2 regions of the Pseudomonas sp. GWSMS-1 genome follow, and region 2 is predicted to be linked to the other one. Evidence: predicted binding sites of a transcription regulator. Region 2 holds the regulator's gene; the other holds the start of a gene.

Region 1 (6,719 bases), on a different contig from region 2:
GGGTGCAGGCTTCTCTTCTGTTCGAGTTGGCTGCGCCGCCTGCGGCGTGGTAACACCACTGCTTTCGCCGAGGATTGCCTGGTCGCGGCTCACGCCTGGCATAAAGTCGCCCGACAGGCCGACCAGTTGGTCCTCAGCACTGAAGTTCACACTCACACGCTCTTGCAAGCGCTGACCGCCACCTGGCTGGATGCTGTACAGGTAATCCCAGCGGTTGGCGTGGAAGGTGTCGGTGAGCAAGGGGTTGCCCATGATAAACCGCACTTGCTTGCGGGTCATTCCCGGGCGCAACTGGTCTATCATGTCCTGCGTGACGACATTGCCCTGTTGGATGTCGATTTTGTAAACCCCGGGGAATGAACAACCGGCGAGTGCGAGTAGCCCCGTAAGGGAGAGGCTGGTCAGCAGGAGTTTGGTCTTTTGCATCGGTGGGCGACTTCCACTATCTTGGCTGGGCAATATAAACCCGGATCATACCCGCAATAAAGGAAGCTGCGAAGCCGCTTCCGTGAGAAAGCAGACCATGGTTGAAAATAGCGAACTACGCAAGGCTGGCCTGAAAGTGACCCTGCCACGGGTCAAGATACTACAAATGCTCGACTCTGCCGGCCAGCGTCACATGAGTGCCGAAGACGTATATAAGGCTTTAATGGAGGCTGGTGACGACGTAGGTTTGGCGACTGTCTACCGCGTACTGACTCAGTTTGAAGCCGCAGGCCTGGTGGTTCGCCATAATTTTGATGGCGGTCATGCGGTCTTCGAATTGGCGGACAGCGGGCATCACGACCATATGGTGTGTGTCGATTCTGGTGAAGTGATTGAGTTCTTTGATGCGGAGATCGAAAAACGCCAGAAAGAAATCGTCAAAGAGCACGGCTTTGAACTGGTTGATCATAATCTTGTGTTGTACGTGCGCAAGAAAAGCTGATCAGCCTGTTTGTATGCCAAAGGCGACCCTCGGGTCGCCTTTGTGCTTTCTAACGTTCTGGTGCGGCTGAATCAGGCTTGGGCGCTACCGACCATTTGCCGTGCGTGGGCCAGGGATTCTTCGGTTAGGTCTACGCCGCCGAGCATGCGGGCGATTTCCTCGACGCGCTGAACCGGGCTGAGCTTGCTCACCGCGGTGCGCGTGGCATCGCTTTCGCGGACCTTGTGAACAAACAGGTGCTGATGCCCCTGCGCTGCGACCTGCGGCAGGTGAGTCACGGTGAGCACCTGGCCACGTTCGCCGAGCTTGCGCAGTAGTTGTCCGACCACTTCTGCGGTAGGGCCGCCGATGCCGACGTCGACTTCATCGAATACCAAGGTTGGTACCCGTGAGGTTTGCGCGGTGATCACCTGGATCGCCAGGCTGATGCGCGACAGTTCGCCGCCCGAGGCCACTTTGGCCAGGGCTTTGAGCGGCTGGCCGGGGTTAGCGCTGACCAGAAACTCCAGCTGCTCCAAGCCATTGGGGTGTGGCTCATTGTTGCTGTTAGCGCTCAGCTTGATGGTGAAGCGCCCGCCGGGCATGCCGAGGGTTTGCATCTCCACTTCTACCGCGCTGGCCAGTTGGCCAGCGGCGTTATTGCGCAGTGTGCTGAGTTCTGTTGCTTTTTCCTGGTAATGCCGTTCGAAGGCTGTCAGCTCCTCGCTGAGACGCTCGGCCGCCTGGTCGTCAGCGTTGAGGCTTTCCAGTTCTTCGAATAATTGTTGCTGCATCGCCCCCAGTTCAGTTGGCTGGATACGGTGCTTGCGTGCCAGGGTGTAGATCGCATCCAGGCGCTCTTCCATCTGTTGCAGGCGCTCGGGGTCGGCATCGAAGTGGTCGAGAAAGCGGTTCAGCTCGCCGACGGCTTCTTCAACTTGGATCTGTGCGCTGGCCAGTAGGTTGGTCGCTTCGCTCAGCGCTCCGGGCTGGCCCTGGAAGTTGCCAAGGCGGTTGAGGCTGTTGGTGAGGGCGGACAGGACGTTGCCTGCATCATTCTCGCTGCATTGTTCAATCACCAGGCGACAGGCGCTGAGTAGGCTTTCGGCATTGGTCAGGTTCTTGTGTTCCTGCTCCAGTTGCTCAAGTTCATCTTCGCCGAGGGCCAGATTATCCAGCTCTTCGAGCTGGTAGCTGAGCAGCTGGTGGCGAGCGCGCTGCTCGTCGCCGAGGCTGGAAATCCGTTGCAGTTCATTCTTGGTTTGTTTCCAGCGTTGCGCGGCCAGTTGCACCTGGCGCGCCAGCTCCTGGCTGCCAGCGTATTCATCGAGCAGCCGGCGGTGGGTCTCGGGTTTGAGCAGCGACTGGTGTTCATGTTGGCTGTGGATGTCGATCAGCAGCTCGCCGAGCGCCTTAAGGTCGCCTTGAGGGCTGGGGGCGCCGTTGATATAGCCGCGCGAACGGCCTTCGGCAGTAATGACCCGGCGCAGGATGCACGGGCCGTCGTTGTCCAGGTCGCGTTCGGCGAGCCAGGTGCGGGCTTCGGGGATGTCGCTCAGGTCGAAGCTGGCGAGGATATCGGCCTTGTCCGCGCCAGGGCGCACCACGCCGCTGTCGGCGCGATCACCTAAGGTCAGGCCGAGGGCGTCGAGCATGATCGACTTGCCAGCGCCGGTTTCGCCGCTGATTACGCTCATGCCGGCATCCAGTTCTAGATCAAGGTGTTCGACAATGGCGTAGTTGTTTACGGACAGGTGCACCAGCATGGCGAGGGCCTCCCAAGTTCATGTCTGGTTATTTATACAGTGTTTTTTTGTGGGCTGACAATCCGTCTTTCATCCTTGAAACGATAATTTTTGACCCCATATAACCGCCAGGCACGTGAGTTAAGGCTCGCGTCAGAATTCAAAAGGAGAGACGCATGGCTGACGAACAGACCCTGGATACGCAGAACCCTGATCTACAGACAGCTGCTGAGGCCGCTGCGGGTGATGATCTGGTTGCTCGCGTGCACGCGCTGGAAGAGCAACTGGCCGCTGCGCAGGATCAGTCGCTGCGCATGGCCGCCGATCTGCAGAACGTGCGCCGTCGCGCGGAGCAAGATGTAGAGAAAGCGCATAAGTTTGCGCTGGAAAAATTCGCCAACGACTTGTTGCCGGTGGTGGATAGCCTGGAGCGCGGCCTTGAGCTGTCGAATCCAGATGATGAAGCGATCAAAGCGGTGCGTGAGGGCATGGAGCTGACGCTCAAGTTGTTCCTCGACACCCTTAAGCGCTTCCAGTTGGAAGTCATTGATCCTCATGGTGCACCGTTCAACCCTGAGCACCATCAGGCAATGGCAATGCAGGAAAGCACCAATGTTGAGCCCAATAGCGTGCTCAAGGTGTTCCAGAAGGGCTTCATGCTCAATGGCCGTTTGCTGCGCCCCGCCATGGTGGTGGTCAGCAAGGCGCCGGCAGAAGTGCCGCCATCGATTGATGAGCAGGCTTGAAATTCATCGAGCTGCCCCATTTAACAGTCAAGCGTTTTAGTTCTACCGCCGTTGGCAATTAACCAGCGGCGGAAATATCAAAATTTCGGGAGAATGAATATGGGCAAAATTATCGGTATTGACCTGGGGACAACCAACTCCTGCGTCTCTGTTCTGGAAAACGGCAAAGCCAAAGTTATTGAAAACGCCGAAGGCACGCGTACTACGCCATCGATCATCGCCTATGCCAACGATGGCGAAATCCTCGTAGGCCAGTCGGCTAAGCGTCAGGCTGTGACCAATCCGCATAACACGCTGTACGCGGTTAAGCGTCTGATCGGTCGTCGTTTCGACGAAGAAGTTGTGCAGAAAGACATCCAGATGGTCCCTTACAAGATCGTCAAGGCGGACAACAATGACGCCTGGGTTGAAGTGAACGGCCAGAAAATGGCGCCGCCACAAATCTCGGCTGAAATTCTGAAGAAAATGAAGAAGACCGCCGAAGACTACCTCGGCGAGCCAGTGACCGAGGCGGTGATCACTGTTCCTGCTTACTTCAACGACAGTCAGCGTCAGGCCACTAAAGACGCCGGCCGTATTGCCGGTCTGGACGTTAAGCGGATCATCAACGAACCGACCGCTGCGGCCCTGGCTTACGGTATGGACAAGGCTAAAGGCGATCACACCGTGATCGTTTATGACCTGGGTGGCGGTACCTTCGACGTTTCCGTGATCGAAATCGCGGAAGTTGATGGCGAGCACCAGTTCGAAGTGCTGGCTACCAACGGTGATACCTTCCTCGGCGGTGAAGACTTTGACATTCGTCTGATCGATTACCTGGTTGACGAGTTCAAGAAAGAAACCGGCATGAACCTTAAGGGTGATCCGTTGGCGATGCAGCGCCTGAAAGAAGCTGCCGAGAAAGCCAAGATCGAACTGTCCTCGAGCCAGTCGACCGACGTTAACCTGCCCTACATCACGGCAGATGCCAGCGGTCCTAAGCACCTCAACGTGAAGATATCCCGCGCCAAGCTGGAATCTTTGGTTGAAGATTTGGTGCAGCGCACCATCGAGCCTTGCCGCATTGCGTTGAAAGACGCCGGTATCGACGTTGGCGCGATCAACGACGTGATTCTGGTCGGTGGTCAGACCCGTATGCCGTTGGTGCAGAAGCTGGTAACCGAATTCTTCGGTAAAGAAGCACGTAAGGATGTGAATCCGGACGAAGCCGTTGCCATGGGTGCTGCTATCCAGGGCGCTGTATTGGCCGGTGACGTGAAAGACGTGTTGCTGCTCGACGTATCGCCGCTGACCCTGGGTATCGAAACCATGGGTGGCGTGATGACCGCGCTGATCGAGAAGAACACCACCATCCCGACTAAGAAGTCGCAGGTGTTCTCGACTGCCGACGACAATCAGGGCGCGGTGACCATTCACGTGTTGCAGGGTGAGCGTAAGCAGGCCAGCGGTAACAAGTCGCTGGGCAAGTTTGACTTGGCCGAGATTCCGCCAGCGCCACGTGGCGTGCCGCAGATCGAAGTGACCTTCGATATTGACGCCAACGGCATTCTGCATGTCGGCGCCAAAGACAAGGCCACTGGCAAGACTCAGTCCATCGTGATCAAGGCCAACTCCGGTCTGTCCGAGGAAGAAATCGAGCAGATGGTGCGTGACGCTGAAGCTAACGCTGAAGAAGACCGCAAGTTCGAAGAGCTGGCCAGTGCCCGCAACCAAGGCGATCAGCTGGTGCACGCCACCCGTAAGATGATCACCGAGGCTGGCGATAAGGCGACTGCCGACGAGAAGGCTGCAATCGAAGCGGCGCTGAGCGCACTGGAAGTCGCGGTGAAAGGCGACGACAAAGCTGAAATCGAAGCCAAGATGACCGCGCTGTCCGAAGTGACCGCTCCGTTGGCGCAAAAGATGTACGCCGAGCAACCGCAGCCAGGCGCTGCTGAGCAAGGTGCCGAACAAGCCAAAGACGCCGGTGACGACGTGGTTGATGCTGAGTTCGAAGAAGTCAAAGACAACAAGTAAGCGCAAGCTTATGCCGCTTTGGCCGGGTGTGACGCGAGTTGCGCCCGGCATGATTCGCCGCGCGGGAGCTTGCTCCCGCGTTGGCGTGTCTGGAGTAGACGATTTTAAGGTGTTGAAGACTTATGGCTAAACGTGACTTTTACGAGGTGCTCGGTGTTGAGCGCGGTGCCAGCGAGGCGGAGCTGAAAAAAGCTTACCGTCGCCTGGCCATGAAGCATCACCCGGATCGCAATCCCGACGACAAGGCCTCGGAAGAGAAGTTTAAGGAAGCCAACGAGGCTTACGAAGTACTCTCCGATGCCGCCAAGCGTTCGGCGTACGATCAATACGGCCATGCCGGCGTTGACCCGCAGATGGGTGGCGGTGGCGGCCCGGGTGGCGCGAACTTCTCCGATATCTTCGGTGATGTGTTCAGTGACTTCTTCGGTGGCGGCGGTGGTCGTGGCGGTGGTCGCGGTGGCGCCCAACGCGGCAGTGATCTGCGTTACACCCTGGAGCTGGACCTGGAAGAAGCGGTGCGTGGCACCACAGTGACCATTCGTGTGCCGACCCTGGTCAATTGCAAGCCGTGCGATGGCTCTGGGGCGAAGAAGGGCACCACGCCCGTAACCTGTACCACCTGTGGCGGTATTGGTCAGGTGCGCATGCAGCAGGGCTTCTTCTCGGTGCAGCAGACCTGCCCGCGCTGTCATGGCCAGGGCAAGATGATCACCGATCCGTGCGGTTCATGCCACGGTCAGGGTCGCGTGGAAGAGCACAAGACCCTGTCGGTGAAAGTGCCGGCTGGTGTTGATACAGGCGACCGCATCCGTCTTACGGGTGAAGGTGAGGCAGGCGCCATGGGTGGCCCGGCGGGCGATCTGTACGTGGTGGTGAATGTGCGCGAGCACGCGATCTTCCAGCGTGACGGCAAGCACCTGTACTGCGAAGTGCCAATCAGCTTTGCGGATGCCGCCTTGGGTGGTGAGCTTGAAGTGCCAACCCTGGATGGTCGGGTCAAGCTGAAGATTCCGGAAGGCACGCAGACCGGCAAGATGTTCCGTCTGCGCGGTAAAGGTGTAGCGCCGGTGCGTGGCGGTGGTGCGGGAGACTTGATGTGCAAGGTGGCGGTCGAAACGCCAGTCAAGCTCGACAAGCGTCAGCGTGAGTTGCTTGATGAGTTCCGCAAAACCCTGGAAGGCGATAGCTCGCATTCGCCCAAAGCCAATGGCTGGTTTGAAGGCGTGAAGCGCTTCTTCGGCGACCTGTAAAACACCCGTGGCAGGCAGCGGCGGTCGTTAGCGATCGCCGCCTGTCGCGCGGCTA
Region 2 (6,719 bases):
GGTCCCCATGGCCGTATGAATCCCCCCACTGCATTCACTGCAATCACCGCCTTGGCACCCGCCTCACGTAACGCCCAGAGGTTGGCGCGGTAATTCACCTGATGCGGCGGGATACGGTGTGGGTGCCCATGACGCGCCAGGAACAACACCTCACGCCCAGCATAATCGCCCCTCAGCACCGCAGCAGAAGGCGCGCCATAAGGCGTATCAATGTGCAGCGCGGCCTTAATGGTCAAACCGTCCAACTTGGTCAGGCCGGTGCCACCGATAATCGCGTAAACCGTCATCCATTCGTCCTCAGTCGATTAATTGCGCATCACGCAAACTGCCAAGCGCAGCAAGCCAACGCGGATCCTGCCGATATTCAACACCTGGGAAAGCCCTGCGACGCATGCGCGCAAGCCCCGTGGGCGGTAGAACATTGAGCCGCTGCAAGGCAGCTAAAGCCAGCTCGGCTGCTGCCCGGTCATTGCACACCAAACCCATGTCACACCCCGCCGACAGCGCCGCCTCGATACGGCACGCCGCGTCACCCACTACATGGGCGCCGGCCATGGAAAGATCGTCACTGAAGATCACGCCCTCAAAACCTAACTCACCGCGCAGAATGTCCTGCAACCAGCGCCGCGAGAAGCCGGCCGGGCTGTCATCCACCTGCGGATAGATGACATGAGCGGGCATTACCGCTGCCAGCTGCTGACTTAATTGACGAAACGGCAGCAGGTCCTTGGCTCGAATGTCATCCAGGCTGCGCTCATCGACCGGAATAGCCACGTGAGAATCCGCCTCAGCCCAACCATGCCCAGGGAAATGCTTGCCGCAAGCAGCCATACCGGCAGCATTCATGCCGCGGATAAACGCGCCGGCAAGCTGTGTTGCGCGCTGCGCATCACCTTCAAAAGCACGACTGCCAACCACCGCACTGCGCTGATGATCGAGATCCAGCACCGGCGCAAAACTCAGGTCCAAGCCAGCAGCCAGCACTTCAGTGGCCATCACCCAGCCACACTGCTCAGCCAAGTGCTCGGCATTATCTTTATCGGCCAGCGCACGCATGGCCGGCAAGCGCACAAACCCCTGACGCAGACGCTGCACGCGGCCGCCTTCTTGATCGACCGCCAACAACAAATCAGGTCGCACAGCGCGAATAGCCGCAGACAGTTCGCGCACCTGACGCGGATCTTCGATGTTGCGCGCGAACAGAATCAACCCTGCTACCTGCGGCTGGCGCAGGAGCTGTCGATCCTCAGCCGTCAGCCAGGTGCCGGCGATATCCAGCATTAATGAACCGTGCATGGGTGAACTCACAAGTCATCCTTAAATAAGAGGCGCGGTCGCCCAATCGGGGCAAGCCGCCTCGTCAATCTGAACCGCACAGCCGGCCGGCACCCGCGCAAACAGCGTCAGCAAATCACTGTTACGCATGCGCACACAGCCATGGGACAACGCTACACCCATGGGCTCGCTGTCCGGCGTACCGTGTATGTAGATATAGCGGCGAAAAGTATCGACAGCGCCCAACCGATTGCGCCCAGGCTCACAGCCGCTGAGCCAGAAAATGCGCGTGAGAATCCAGTCACGACCGGCGAATTGAACATGTAACTCAGGCGACCAGACCTCGCCCGTCCAGCGGCGCCCGCGCAACACGGCACCACTGGGCAAGCCAGCACCAATCTTCGCCCGTACCCGGTGCAAGCCGCGAGGCGTACAGCCGGAACCATTGCGCTCACCTGCGCCATTGAGCGCGGTGGAAACACTCAGGCGCAGGTGCAGCTGCCCATTGGCAAAGCCATACAGGCACTGATCGGCGAGGGAAATATGCAGAAAATCGAGAGCTACCATGGGCGGCTAGCTTAGCGGATAGCATCCACCAAGCCCACCCGCCGAGGTCAAACTTTGCTGGGGACCGCGGGAGTCTTGGTGCGCGGTTTAAGCTGGGCGCTGGCCAGTGCCTCATCGGTCAAGCCGGTTTCCGAACGCATGCCGGCAGCCAGAAATGGCACCATCAAGCGCATGACCTGCTCAATCGAGGTATTAACCCCAAAATCAGTTTCCGACATGGCCCGCAAGGCTTTGATCCCGGACATGCTGAACGCTGCCGCGCCAAGCATAAAGTGCACGCGCCAAAACAGTTCCAATGGCGGAATGCGCGGAGCGGCTTCATGCACCAGCTGCATATAACGACGGAAGACCTTGCCATACACCTCTTCCAGATACTTACGCAGATGCCCCTGACTTTGACTAAACGCCAAACCAAGCAAACGCATAAATATTGAAAGATCGTTACCACTGCGCGGCTTGACGGCCAGCGCCTGCTCGACCAACAGCTCAAGCAGCTCTTCTAGACTGACCTTGGCATCGGGCTTAGCCTGACGACGATCCAGCTCGCGCTCCAGGCTTGCGCAGAAAGGCCCAAGGAAGCGTGAAAAAACCGCCTGAATCAGGGCTTTCTTCGAGCCGAAGTGATAGTTCACCGCGGCCAAGTTCACCCCAGCCTTACTGGTGATCAAACGCAGAGACGTTTCTGCGAAACCCTTCTCCGCAAAAAGCTGCTCTGCCGCATCGAGAATGCGTTCAACGGTTTCCGACTGCGCCATGACTTTTTCATCTGAACAAACACTTGTTTGAAACATACGTTTCACCTACCCGCCTTGTCAAGCGGGGCCGACCATCTTGTGGCCGACTGGTCACACATCGCCCAGCAACCCCGAATCCCGACCCTGGCTAGCCACCCTGTAACACCTGAATAGTAGCGCCACGCGAGTGACGATATAGGGATGAATAAAGTACAGATCAGAACGTAAGGATTGCCAACCTGCAATCACTGTATATAATCCCAGTCACTGTACAAAAAGACAGAGTCGATCATGCTTAAACTGACGCCGCGCCAAGCTGAAATTCTCGCCTTCATCAAGCAATGTCTTGAAGACAACGGCTACCCGCCCACCCGCGCAGAAATTGCCTTAAAACTGGGTTTCAAATCACCCAACGCAGCGGAAGAACACCTCAAGGCGCTTGCCCGCAAAGGCGCCATCGAAATGACCCCCGGGGCTTCGCGGGGCATTCGCATCCCAGGCTTTGAACCCAATGCTGAGGAAGAGCCAGGCTTGCCGGTAATCGGCCGTGTAGCCGCCGGCGCACCCATCCTCGCGCAGCAACACATTGAAGAATCGTGCCGCATTAACCCAGAATTTTTCCATCCCAAAGCCGATTATCTGCTGCGCGTACGCGGCATGAGCATGAAGGATATCGGCATCCTCGATGGTGACCTACTGGCCGTACACACGACCCGTGAAGTGCGTAATGGCCAGGTAGTCGTGGCACGCCTCGATGATGAAGTTACGGTCAAACGCTTCAAGCGTGAAGGCAACAAAGTCTGGCTGATTGCCGAAAACCCGGAGTTCGAGCCAATCGAAGTGGATCTGGCAGAACAGGATCTGATTATTGAAGGCCTGAGCGTCGGCGTTATCCGCCGGTGAAGCGACAAGTGAGGCCTTTCTAACGCAGTACCGACAATGCAGGCAATTTGCTAACACCTGCGAGTGGAGGATCTATGCAGTTCCCACAATCACTGAACCGTACACAACTACCGCTGTTCGATGCTTTTCTAGCCTCAACCACGCCACCCTTGTTTGCCGAGAGCGGCGAACTGCCTTGGCAGGATGATGAGGGCGAAGCATTCAGTGAACTGTCGTTGCGCGGCGCAGCAGGACACTGCCTAAATTTACTCGCACCGGTATTGCGCCAACTCAGCGAGAACCATGACGAACGCTGGTTGACCCTGATCGCCCCACCATCAAGCTTGACCCAAGCGTGGCTACGTGAGGCAGGCCTTAACCGCGAACGCATCCTGCTGCTCCACCCACGCGGAGAGCAAAGTCCATTAGAGCTGGCCCAACAGGCCTTGAAGCTAGGCCGGAGCCATACCGTCGTCAGTTGGCTTCACCCTCTTGAGCGCCAGGCACGCCAACGCCTTGTTCAGGCGGCCCACCAAGGTAAGGCACAGAGCCTAAATATCAGCCTGGGATGATCGACCAGTGCAACGCACAAGGAATGTGCATGTTTAGCCACTAGGTCCTTGCTAAAAGGGCCACCTGCAACTGACAGAGCACGCTAAGTCAGCGCTGAAAAAGCCCTACTTTCAATGCAGTACCCGCGGCCCTTCTTCATGCTGAAAGTTATTTTCAGCTAAGCGCCCAGCCATTTGCACACCAACATTGAGCATGGCTTTGGCCACTTCAACATGCTGCCCCTGCAGAAACGCTTTGGCGTCGGCAGAAAAATCCAGCACGACCAACGATTCTTCATCCTCTGCACGGCGCAGCGCAATGCGTCCGTCAGGCAGTTCGACAATTTCCAGGAAGGATGTAGGCATTGGGTTAGCTCTCCACGAAAGACCGGCATTGTAACAGCCGACCTGAGCCCGCCCTAGCCCACCGGGCAAATCAGCCTGTCACCATTCGCTCAATGTTTCGCGAAAGCGCTGCGCCAGAGCTTTCAATTGTTGCCGCCACGCCTCCAGCGCCTGATGAGTCAGGGGCTCGACTTCATCATCCAAGCTAACCGCCGTTATCAGCGGCGTACCAGGGTCTACTTTGACCTTCTTACCCGCTTGAGGCGGCTGAAATAGCGCGGCATACGCTTTCAGCAACTCAGCAACCCAGCTATCAGCTGATTGCGCCAACTCAACCAACTCGCCCAGCTCCTGGCTCGGCGCGGCTTGCAACACAGCCGGCGTGAGAAAGCGCTCAGCCTGCGGAGCGGAACTATCAGGCAAGCGGTAATAGCCAGCAATCTCATGGCACAGCCCTAGCAGGGCCCCATAAAGATGAAACAGCGCAGCTTCACGCTCAGCCTGGATCAAAGCCAGCGCATTCATGCTCTGGGCTTGCTCGGCGTTACGCCAGGAGTCTAGCGCCAGGCCTGCATAGAAGATTTTCTGATTAGTACGGGTATAGAGCTCATTAGCCATTGCGGCGCCCTCCATTACGGATTGGATAAGCATACGCGCACTCGCCCACGGCGAGCGCGCGTACAGCTAGATCAGCTCTTATCTTCGACTTTCCACTTACCACCATCGAAGAATGCACGCCAGCCGGTCGGCTTGCCATCGACCTCGGTCTGCACGTACTGCTCCTTGGTTTTGCGACTGAAACGAATCACCGCAGCACGACCTTGAGGGTCCTTCTTCGGCGCATCACAAAGGAAGTGATACTTTGGATCGATTTCATCGCGGTGTGGAATCAACTCCAACACCAGCGGAGCGCGGGTTTCACGGTTCTTTGGAAACTGGCTAGCGGCCAAGAACAAACCAGAGGCACCGTCACGCAAGATGTAAGTGTCGTTGACCTTCTCGCACTTGAGCTCCGGCATTTTCACCGGGTCCATTTTCGGCGGCGCCGCTTCACCGCTTTTCAGCAGTTTGCGGGTGTTCTTACATTCGCTATTGGTACAGCCGAAGAATTTGCCAAAGCGCCCGGTCTTGAGCTGCATCTGGCTGCCACACTTGTCGCAGTCCAGGCTCGGCCCTTCATAGCCCTTAATACGGTACTGGCCCTGTTCAACCTCATAACCCACGCAATCTGGGTTATTACCGCAGATGTGCAGTTTGCGGGTTTCATCGAGCAGATAGGCATCCATAGCCGTCGAACAGATCGGACAACGGTGCTTGCCGAGCAACACGCGCGACTCAGACTCACCTTCATCGTCAGCGGCAATTTCATCACCCGGCACCAGATTGACGGTGGCCTTGCAACGCTCTTTAGGCGGCAACGCATACCCCGAACAACCAAGGAACACACCGGTAGAGGCCGTGCGAATGGTCATTGGTCGCGCACAGTCGCGGCAGGCGATATCCGTCAGCGTAGGTGTATTGGCACGCATGCCGTTAACGCTGTCGCTTGCAACTTCAAGCTTCTTCTTGAAGTCACCGTAGAACTCGTCGAGTACATTTTTCCACTCGCGCTCGCCGTGAGCCACATCGTCCAGATTTTCTTCCATACCGGCTGTAAAGCCGTAATCCATCAGATTGGAGAAGCTTTCAGACAGACGCTCGGTGACGATGTCACCCATTTTTTCAGAGTAGAAACGGCGGTTGTGCAATGCCACATAACCACGATCCTGGATGGTGCCGATGATCGCTGCATAGGTCGAGGGACGGCCGATGCCACGCTTTTCCATCTCTTTAACAAGGCTCGCTTCCGAGTAGCGCGCCGGCGGCTTGGTGAAGTGCTGGCTCGGGTCGAGCTTGACCAGCTTGAGCACTTCGCCCTGATCCATTTCCGGCAACACATCGTCATCGCCCGGCTTGCTTAGCTGCGGCAGCGCACGGGTATAACCGTCGAACTTGAGAATACGCCCCTTAGCGCGCAGTTCGAACTGCGCAGCCGTCACCGTCACAGTGGTCGACAGGTATTCCGCCGGCGGCATCTGACAGGCCACGAACTGACGCCAGATCAGCTCATACAGGCGCTCGGCGTCACGCTCCATGCCTGACAACTGGGTCGGCTTGAGGTTCACGTCAGAAGGACGAATCGCTTCGTGCGCCTCTTGTGCGCCTTCTTTGCTGCTGTAGGCAATCGGGTTGGCTGGTAGGTACTTCTTGCCAAACTCGCCTTCGATAAAGTCACGCACCATGCTCACGGCGTCAGCCGAGAGGTTGGTCGAGTCGGTACGCATATAGGTGATGTAGCCGGCCTCATAAAGACGCTGAGCCATCA

The links. The regulator LexA, encoded in region 2, represses DNA repair genes until DNA is damaged. The targets are predictions, from matches to a motif close to CTGTNTNNNNANACAG.
Region 1: a site for LexA is predicted at 2,698-2,713, ahead of recN (DNA repair protein RecN). Genes of this name have one in related genera too.

The regions. Positions count from the first base shown of each region.
Region 1 is NZ_JBMHHV010000003.1:85,620-92,338, forward strand. It holds gene ACEPAJ_RS01295 (outer membrane protein assembly factor BamE) at 1-426, opposite strand, end outside; gene fur (ferric iron uptake transcriptional regulator) at 524-928, shown strand; gene recN (DNA repair protein RecN) at 1,000-2,673, opposite strand; gene grpE (nucleotide exchange factor GrpE) at 2,829-3,398, shown strand; gene dnaK (molecular chaperone DnaK) at 3,498-5,414, shown strand; gene dnaJ (molecular chaperone DnaJ) at 5,537-6,664, shown strand.
Region 2 is NZ_JBMHHV010000005.1:2,274,476-2,281,194, forward strand. It holds partial or broken gene ACEPAJ_RS14310 (S-methyl-5'-thioinosine phosphorylase) at 1-287, opposite strand, end outside; gene nagZ (beta-N-acetylhexosaminidase) at 298-1,296, opposite strand; gene ACEPAJ_RS14320 (L,D-transpeptidase family protein) at 1,318-1,842, opposite strand; gene ACEPAJ_RS14325 (TetR/AcrR family transcriptional regulator) at 1,890-2,597, opposite strand; gene lexA (transcriptional repressor LexA) at 2,868-3,479, shown strand; gene sulA (SOS-induced cell division inhibitor SulA) at 3,554-4,030, shown strand; gene ACEPAJ_RS14340 (hypothetical protein) at 4,142-4,375, opposite strand; gene ACEPAJ_RS14345 (DUF6586 family protein) at 4,454-4,972, opposite strand; gene topA (type I DNA topoisomerase) at 5,044-6,719, opposite strand, start outside.